DNA from 2 places in the Blautia hydrogenotrophica DSM 10507 genome. Region 2 is predicted to be linked to the other one. Evidence: riboswitches for the same ligand, from Rfam matches in the RefSeq annotation. Region 2 holds a riboswitch; the other holds the start of a gene.

Region 1 (4,400 bases), 1.3 Mb from region 2:
AATACCGTAGACATCTTATCGCGCAAAACAACAAGACCGCCCTTGACAGAATCCCCTGCCTTCGTGCGGTCTTTCTCTCTAAAAATTATATATTTTATGTCGGCACTTATATTTCAGCCATTGATTACATCTTTCATATCATATCTACCGGCTGGCTTACCAGCTAAATATTTCGCAGCTTCCACCGCACCTTTTCCGAAAACAGCCTTGGAATACGCAGTGTGTTTAAACTCGATCACCTCGTCCGGCCCTGCGAAAATAATCTCATGCTCTCCCACGATGCTTCCACCTCGAACCGCACTAATTCCAATCTCTTTTTCATCTCTCTTTTGTCTCACCTGGCTTCGATCATAGACATAATGATATTTATGGTCCATTGCCTCGTTCAAACTGTCTGCCAATGCAAGTGCAGTCCCGCTAGGCGCATCCACTTTAAGGTGATGATGCCGTTCCACAATCTCCATGTCAAAGCCCGCCGTAGCCAACACCTTTGCCGCCTCCTGAATTAATTTAAACAAAGTATTAATTCCCAGAGACATGTTCGCAGACTTCATAATCGCCACTTTTTTGCTGATCTCGTCTACCTTCGCATTCTGCTCCTCACTGAGCCCTGTAGTACATAATACTAACGGAATTCCTCTCTTGGCGCTGTAATCCATTAGAGCATCCACTGCCTTTGCGTTAGAGAAGTCAATGATAGCATCCGCATCCACCTGACAAGAATCCAAATCAGTAAATACCGGATAACCATTTTCTCTATTGTCCATCATATCAATTCCGGCTACAATCTCAGCATCCGCATCCTGAGCCACCAATCCGCTGATTACTTGCCCCATATGGCCGTTGCAGCCATGCATAATAATTCTCGTCATCTCAGCCATCCTCTCTTATGCCAGTTTGATCCCGAAATCAATCATGGCTTTTTCCAGCCTCTTCAAATTGGCAGGCTCCATATCCGTCAGAGGCAGACGCAGCGGTCCTGCATCCTTCCCCATCAGGTTCAATGCTGCCTTCACCGGAATCGGATTTACCTCACAGAATAAAGCTTCCACCAGCTCTATGGCTCGAAGCTGAATCTCACAGCTACCCTTTACATCGCCTTCCAGATATTTTGCAACCATATCGTGGGTCTCCTGAGGAGCTACGTTGGACAAAACTGAGATCACACCTTTGCCTCCCAAAGACAGAAGCGGTACCACCTGATCGTCATTTCCTGAGTACAAATCAATACAGCCATCTGCCAAAGACATCAGTTTTGCGATCTGAGAAATATTTCCTGAAGCTTCCTTGATCGCCACAATATTTTCCACATTTCTAGCCAATGATACCGCTGTCTCTGGCATAATATTACAACCAGTACGGCTAGGTACATTATACAGAATAATCGGAATAGACACGGCATTGGCTATCGCAGTGAAATGTGCAATCAACCCATTCTGCGTCGCTTTGTTATAGTATGGAGTCACCAGCAAAAGCGCATCCGCTCCATAGGACTCAGCTTCCTTTGACATCATGATCGCTGTCTCCGTACAGTTTGAACCTGTTCCCGCAATAACCGGTACTCTCTTTGCTACCTTATCAACTGTATATTTGATTGCCGAAAGATGCTCTCCATGCGTCAGAGTGGAGGACTCTCCGGTCGTCCCGCAGATGATGATCGCATCTGTGTGATTCTCAATCTGAAATTCAATCAATTCACCAAGTTTATCGTAATTCACCTCACCTGTCGGAAGCATTGGGGTTACAATCGCTACACCTGCACCAGTAAAAATTGCCATAATTTTCTCCTCCTTAATGATAATATGTACTCTCAGAATCTCTTCGTTCAGGAACAAAACGTGCGCATCCGCAACGGAACGTTTATGCTATAAGAAACGGCTTTCACTCACCAGCTTGACAAGAGCTTTCCTATAACATAAAAAGAGGCCGACCTTTTGCCCGCCTCTAAAGAATCTAATCCATTATCTGATCTTTAGATAGCGCACCATCTTACGATGACAGTCACACAGCTCTTAACTGTATGCCCAAGAACCACCAAAACAGGCTGGCAATCCTTTCGGCGTTTTTTCCTTTCCTCTGTTTTCTTCTGTGCCTGCCACATCCAACAGATTACTAATAAAAAACGCAACCTCTATCTTTCTTAACTGTGATTTCTGTAACTATAGCATGCTTTCCGATGATTGTCAATGCATTTATTCCGAATTTCGTTTCACAATGGGATTTTAGGTTACAGTTCAGGGCTTCAATATCCCGCGAGTTGTTTTCGTACATTTTGTACAAAATCTAAGACATACTCGCGCCAAACTACTGTTTACAGCAGTTTGTGTGCATCGCATAGCGTGTTACTGCTCACGAACTGCAAGTGAGTGAACAGTAAGGATTTGGGCAGCTCCAAACCGACTGAGAATTTCTCCTGCGCAAGGCCACAAACGTGCGGTCCAGTTTTCACGGAATAAGCTGTTACTATTCTCTCTCCCGCAGTACTTTCGTCTCTAGAGTTGTGATACAGTCCACCATCGGCTGAATTTCCTGGGGCATGCAATCCCCAGTCAGAACCAGATGCATCTCATCCACCAGCTCCATGAGCTTCTTCAGTTCGTCCACGGTGATAATGCCATGATCCACAACTCCAAAAATTTCATCCAGAACCAGCAGATCACACTCCTCTGTAGCTATCACTTTTTTCGCAAAATTCAGCCCATTGAGAATATTTTTCTTCTCCTCTGCTTTCTCCTGTTCACTTAAATTTTCATAATAAATTTTGGACTTCTCAAATCGGAAAATTTTTAAGTCCAATGGACTCAAATCTTCGATAAACTCCAACTCACTGCTCTCTTTACCCTTGAGGAACTGTATGATAATCACACTCTTTCCCTGGGCACATGCCCGAACACTCTGACCGAGAGCTAGCGTAGATTTTCCTTTTCCAGTACCGCAGTACACTTCTACAAGACCTTTTTTCATCGCCATTCCTTCTTAATAATCATGTGTGGTTTATCTGCGGCTTTCCAAGCACACGGATAAATTCTTCTGTTGCTCTGAATTTTCCAGTCCTCGCATGTCGCTGTCCCTATCTCATGCAATACTCCATAACAAGGATAAAACTATAAGTATGTTTTATATTACAGCAAAATCCCTAAAAATGCAAGTATTGTGCCTGTTTATTGCCAAAATCAGGAAAAGCTGCATTACGGTTCAGGCCTCCAATATCCTGCGAGGTGTTTTTGTACATTTTGTACAAAATTCCCAAATATATTCGCGCCAAACTGCTGTTTGCAGCAGTTTGTGTGCATCGCGTAGCGTGTTACTGCTCACGAACCGCAAGTGAGTGAACAGTAACAAAGCTGCCTTCGCTCTCGCAGCGGCTTTCGCAAGCATGCTTGCTCCTTCCTCTGCCTTCGCTTCGGCGCATGGCCACACAGCTTTTCCTTACTTCCGTTCATCCATGCAGCTCGATTCCACTTCGCTCCATCTCGCTTCGGGACGTCGTCCCTATGCCTTCGCTCTCGCAGCAGCTTTCACAAGCATGCTTGCTCCTTCCTCTGCCTTCGCTTCGGCGCATGGCTGAACTGTTATTCCAAATATTCTAACTTGCTGACGGAGACTTCGTAGGCGGTTCGCTTTTCAGTTTCGTTCTCACCGATCTTTTTCATATAGTCGCGGCTTTGAATCCGCCCCCAAATCAGCACATGTCCGCCCACCTCAAAAGCTGACGCATAGCGTGCATTTCTTCCCCAGCATATGCAGGGTATGTAGTCAGACTTTCCATACGGACGATTGACAGCCAGCAAGAGATCTGCAATCTCTCTTCCCAGAGGTGTTTTTCGATAAACCGGCGGTTTGCAAATATAGCCGTCTAGAAAAATCTGGTTCACCGTCAGGGAATCGTCTTCCTCTTCCACAAAACTTAATTCTCTTACAAACACAGACAATACCAGCCGGTTTCTCTTTTCCTCATGCCGGTTATAAGAACGAAACTGTCCGTGCACCTGGATGTACTCGCCCACATAGTCCTGAGTCACATCCACAAGTCTCTCTGAGACCATCAGCGGAATTCTGTCTTCCGAGTCGCTCAGTCTTTTCACCAGCAGTTCCAATGTGTAGAACCCCTCTCCAAATACCTGGTGACTAAACGTAAATTCCGTTGAAATTTTTCCCATAATGGATACTTGATTGTTTTCAATAATCTTATCTGCCATGATTGATAGTTCCCCTTCCTCTTAATAGTACCATAGGTCATCTCTGACGGCATCGGCGATACCGTCCCCGTTTTTACGGTTTTCTATATATGTGTATTAACGGGATTGCATTTTTAGAACCAAAAATAATTTTTTTTTGAAGGACCTTGTAATCTTTAAAAAATATGGTACACTTTAGGGGTTGACTCCATTCAATAAGTA
Region 2 (4,400 bases):
GGAAGGTAACCGCGAGAGAATTCAGGTGTTCGAGGGAACTGTTCTGAAGAAACAAGGCGGAAGCAACCGTGCTACTTTTACCGTGAGAAAGAACTCCAACGGAATTGGTGTTGAAAAAACTTGGCCTCTGCATTCTCCGCATGTGGTGAAAGTGGAAGTTGTAAGACATGGTAAAGTAAGACGTGCAAAACTTTACTACTTGAGAGACCGTGTAGGAAAAGCTGCAAAGGTAAAAGAGATGGTAAAATAATAAGTGCATGGTTCAGGGGGCTGTTTATCGGTCCCCTGTTTTTCTTATATAATAGGAAATACCTTGTCACGCTAATTCGTGAAAGTTCTTTCCTATTGTATGAACGCTTCGCTAAGGATGCGCACGCAGCAATGAGGAATTTCACCGCATAGCGGTGTTGCGGCGGCGCAAAGTGGGGTGCGCCCCTCAAAGATAGAAGGGAAAGAGAAGTTGAAGTGGGATTGCCCACTTTGTTATGAGCAAAATGGTATGCGAAGAGGATGAGATGAATAGAAAAAAAGTATTGAAAAACATAAGAGAGCGGTATGAGGTCATAAAGAAAAAGAATATTGATCCCAAGTTGAGGGGAATATTGATTTGGATTTTTCAGATCGTCGTTGTGCTGGTATTTGCGGCGGTGGTCGCGATTTTTTTCTTTCAGTCAGTCACAATGCAGGAAAGCTCCATGGAACCGAATTATACAGTAGGGCAGAAATTTTTTGTAAATAAGGTTGCCTATAAAGTTGGCTCGCCCAAACGTGGAGATATCATAGTTTTTCGGACCAATGCCAGTGATGATGCAGCTTTGCATATCCGCAGAGTGATTGGCCTTCCTGGTGAGACGATTCGAATCAAAGATGGACAGATTTATATTGACGGTGAGCTATACCGGGAGGGACGAGGATTGGAAGAGATAGAGAATGAAGGATTGGCAAAGGATGGAGTAACGTTGCAGTCCGGAGAATACTTTGTGTTAGGAGATAACCGCAATAACAGTGAGGACAGTCGGTATGCTGACATTGGAAACGTAAATAAGAAGTACATAGAAGGAAAGTTGTGGTTTGTCAATTCCCCATGGAAACAGATAGGTTTTGTGAAGGAGTAGAAGTATGAATGTACAGTGGTATCCTGGTCATATGACTAAGGCAAAAAGGATGATGCAGGAGGACATCAAGCTGATTGATTTGATTGTTGAATTGGTGGACGCCAGAATTCCATTGAGTAGCAGAAATCCAGATATCGATGAGTTAGGAAAAAATAAATCTCGTCTAATTTTACTGAATAAATCAGATCTGGCAGATGAAAAAGGAAATAGTCAGTGGGAGGCCTATTTCAAGGCACAGGGATTTCATGTCCATAAAATTAATGCGCGCTCGGGAGCTGGAGTGAAGGCTATAAACGGCTTGATTCAGGTGGCGTGCAAAGAAAAGATAGAGAGAGACCGGCGCAGGGGAATCAAGAATCGTCCGGTTCGTGCCATGGTAGTGGGAATTCCCAATGTTGGAAAATCTACTTTTATCAATACATTTGCAGGAAAAGCATGTACAAAGACCGGAAATAAGCCGGGCGTGACTAAAGGAAAACAATGGATTCGACTGAATAAGAATGTGGAGCTTTTGGATACACCGGGGATTTTGTGGCCTAAATTTGAAGATCAGGAGGTGGGAGTCCGCCTGGCAGTGATCGGTTCTATTAAAGATGATATCTTAAATCTGGATGAGCTGTCTTTAAGTCTGATACACTATTTACGGGAAGCTTATCCCGGTGTTCTGGCAGAGCGTTACCAGCTTGAAGAGAAGGGCAGCGATGTAGAAGTTTTAGAGCAAGTGGCAAAGAACAGAAACTGTCTGCTGCGGGGCCAGGAGCTTGACTACAGTAAGGCAGCGGGAATTTTGCTGGATGAATTTCGCAGCGGAAAAATCGGCAGAATTACGTTGGAGATGCCAAGTTAGAAATATGCCGGATTAGTATCTGGAAGAAGAAATGAAAAAAAGTAAAAAAGGTACTATCCATAAGGCGAAAAAGGTGATAAAATGTAAAAAATGCAGTTTTAGTAACTGTAAAAAATAGAATAAGATTCTGTATAATCTTAGATAGAGGTGCGGGTTTTATCAGTACTCTAAAGCAATGGCCGGATCGCCGTTTTAGAGGAAAGGAAAAACCGCCGAAGAGTTTTGACGCCGGTCCGGGTGTTGCAGCTCTGGGACGTCATAGAAAATATGGCGTACTGTCACAGTTTGTGGAGCGCTATCAGGTTTTGAGATGTCTATAAAATGAGACCATAAGCGCATTCCGTACAGGTGTAGCTTATGGTCTTTTGCGCGATAAGCCTGGCTGTAGTATCGCGCAGGACAGGGAAGAAAGGCTTTTCCTATCCGATCGTTATAGGATTCCTCTGAGAGTGGTTTGCTGGGATGAACGGATTCTTATTTGAAAACTAAGGAAAAGGAGAAGAGGGATGAGAGTGATTAGAAAAAAGAAATATGTATTTTCTCTGTTAGCAATTTTGCTTTTGACAGTTTTAAGCGCTGTCAACGTTTTTGCGGCAAGTGAGGCGGAAACTTATCAGCCGGCGATGTATGCGACTTTCTGGGCGTTGGTTCCGCCGATTGTGGCGATTGTGCTGGCCCTGATTACTAAGGAGGTATATAGTTCACTGTTTATCGGAATTCTTGTGGGAGCTTTATTTTATTCCGGTTTTCAGTTTGAGGGAACGGTGACTCATATTTTTCAGGGCGGAATTATCAGTGTTCTCTCAGATAGTTACAATGTAGGAATTTTGGTGTTCTTGGTTGTGCTTGGAGCTATCGTATGCTTGATGAATAAGGCGGGTGGGTCCGCAGCTTTTGGCCGCTGGGCTGCTAAAAAGATTAAAAATCGCGAAGGTGCTCAGCTAGCGACAGTTTTGTTAGGAGTGCTGATTTTTATCGACGATTATTTTAACTGTTTGACTGTGGGAAGCGTGATGAGACCTGTGACGGATAAGTTCAATGTGTCTAGGGCGAAGCTTTCCTACTTAATTGACGCGACGGCAGCACCGGTCTGCATCATTGCGCCGATTTCATCTTGGGCCGCAGCAGTGACTGGCTTTGTGGAAGGGGAGGATGGTTTTTCCATTTTTATCCATGCGATTCCATATAACTTTTATGCGCTTTTGACAATTGTCATGATGATCTCGATGGTTTTAATGCGTGTAGAATACGGTCCTATGGCGGTTCACGAGGCAAATGCAAAAAAAGGAGATATCTATACAACTCCTGACCGTCCTTACGAGGAGGCAGGCGCGGAATCGGAGAATGAAAATGGAAAAGTGATAGATTTGCTAATTCCTATCATTACTCTGATTGTCTGCTGTGTTATCGGGATGATTTATACAGGAGGCTTTTTCTCAGGCAGTGATTTTGTAACTGCTTTCTCTAACAGTGACGCTTCTGTTGGATTGACGTTGGGAAGCTTTTTTGGAATTGTGGTTACGATTATCTTGTATATGGTCCGCAGAGTATTGAGTTTTAAAGACTGCATGGCCTGTCTTCCAGAGGGATTTAAGGCTATGGTTCCGGCTATTTTAATCTTGACCTTTGCATGGTCATTGAAATCTATGACAGACAGTCTGGGAGCTGCGGAGTATGTGGCAGGAGTGATGGAAAGCTGTGCAGGAAGTCTCATGAATTTCCTTCCAGCGATTATCTTCTTGGTAGGCTGTGGCTTGGCTTTTGCGACAGGAACTTCTTGGGGAACTTTCGGAATTTTAATTCCGATTGTGGTAGCTGTATTTGAGAATACAGACCCGCAGATGATGATTATCTCTATTTCTGCTTGTATGGCTGGAGCAGTTTGTGGAGACCATTGTTCTCCGATTTCGGATACTACAATTATGGCATCAGCCGGAGGTCGGTGCAATCATGTGAATCATGTATCTACTCAGCTTCCGTATGCGGTTACGGCAGCAGCGATTTCTTTCATCACCTATGTGATCGCAGGATTTGTAAAAACAGCTTGGATTGCACTCCCAGCAGGAATCATCCTGATGTTGGGCACTTTGTTTGTGATTAAGATGTTGGTAAAGAAGCAGAGTGCATAAATGATAAAAAAGAAGAACGTCAGGCACATAATGTGACTGGCGTTCTTTTGCTCTAGGAGATTTTTATGTTGTAGGAAAGAGTTTGTTACGCTAATGCGTAAAAGTTTTTCCCATAACATAAACGCTCCGCTAAGGATGCGCACGCCGCAATAGGGTAGTGCACCGCAAGGTGATATTGCGGCGGCGAGCAAAGTGGGATGCACCCTCAAAGATTGAGTGGATGGGAGAGTTGAAGAGGGCTTGCCTACTTAGTTCTCAAAAAAGGACGGGGAGTCCTTGGTCGACCTGAAAAGTCAGATGTGTGTCAGC

The links. A riboswitch is a leader RNA that binds a small molecule or an ion and turns the genes downstream of it on or off. The one in region 2 is predicted to bind lysine.
Region 1: it holds a riboswitch for lysine, as region 2 does, so the genes downstream of both, dapA (4-hydroxy-tetrahydrodipicolinate synthase) here and BLHYD_RS07580 (Na+/H+ antiporter NhaC family protein) in region 2, are expected to answer to the same signal.

What each region holds. Positions count from the first base shown of each region.
Region 1 is NZ_CP136423.1:353,713-358,112, reverse strand. It holds gene dapB (4-hydroxy-tetrahydrodipicolinate reductase) at 114-872, opposite strand; gene dapA (4-hydroxy-tetrahydrodipicolinate synthase) at 888-1,778, opposite strand; lysine riboswitch at 1,970-2,142, opposite strand; gene BLHYD_RS01720 (cob(I)yrinic acid a,c-diamide adenosyltransferase) at 2,464-2,964, opposite strand; gene BLHYD_RS01715 (single-stranded DNA-binding protein) at 3,573-4,199, opposite strand.
Region 2 is NZ_CP136423.1:1,620,948-1,625,347, forward strand. It holds gene rplS (50S ribosomal protein L19) at 1-250, shown strand, start outside; gene lepB (signal peptidase I) at 516-1,115, shown strand; gene ylqF (ribosome biogenesis GTPase YlqF) at 1,120-1,962, shown strand; lysine riboswitch at 2,097-2,268, shown strand; gene BLHYD_RS07580 (Na+/H+ antiporter NhaC family protein) at 2,469-4,091, shown strand; gene BLHYD_RS07585 (FHA domain-containing protein) at 4,347-4,400, opposite strand, start outside.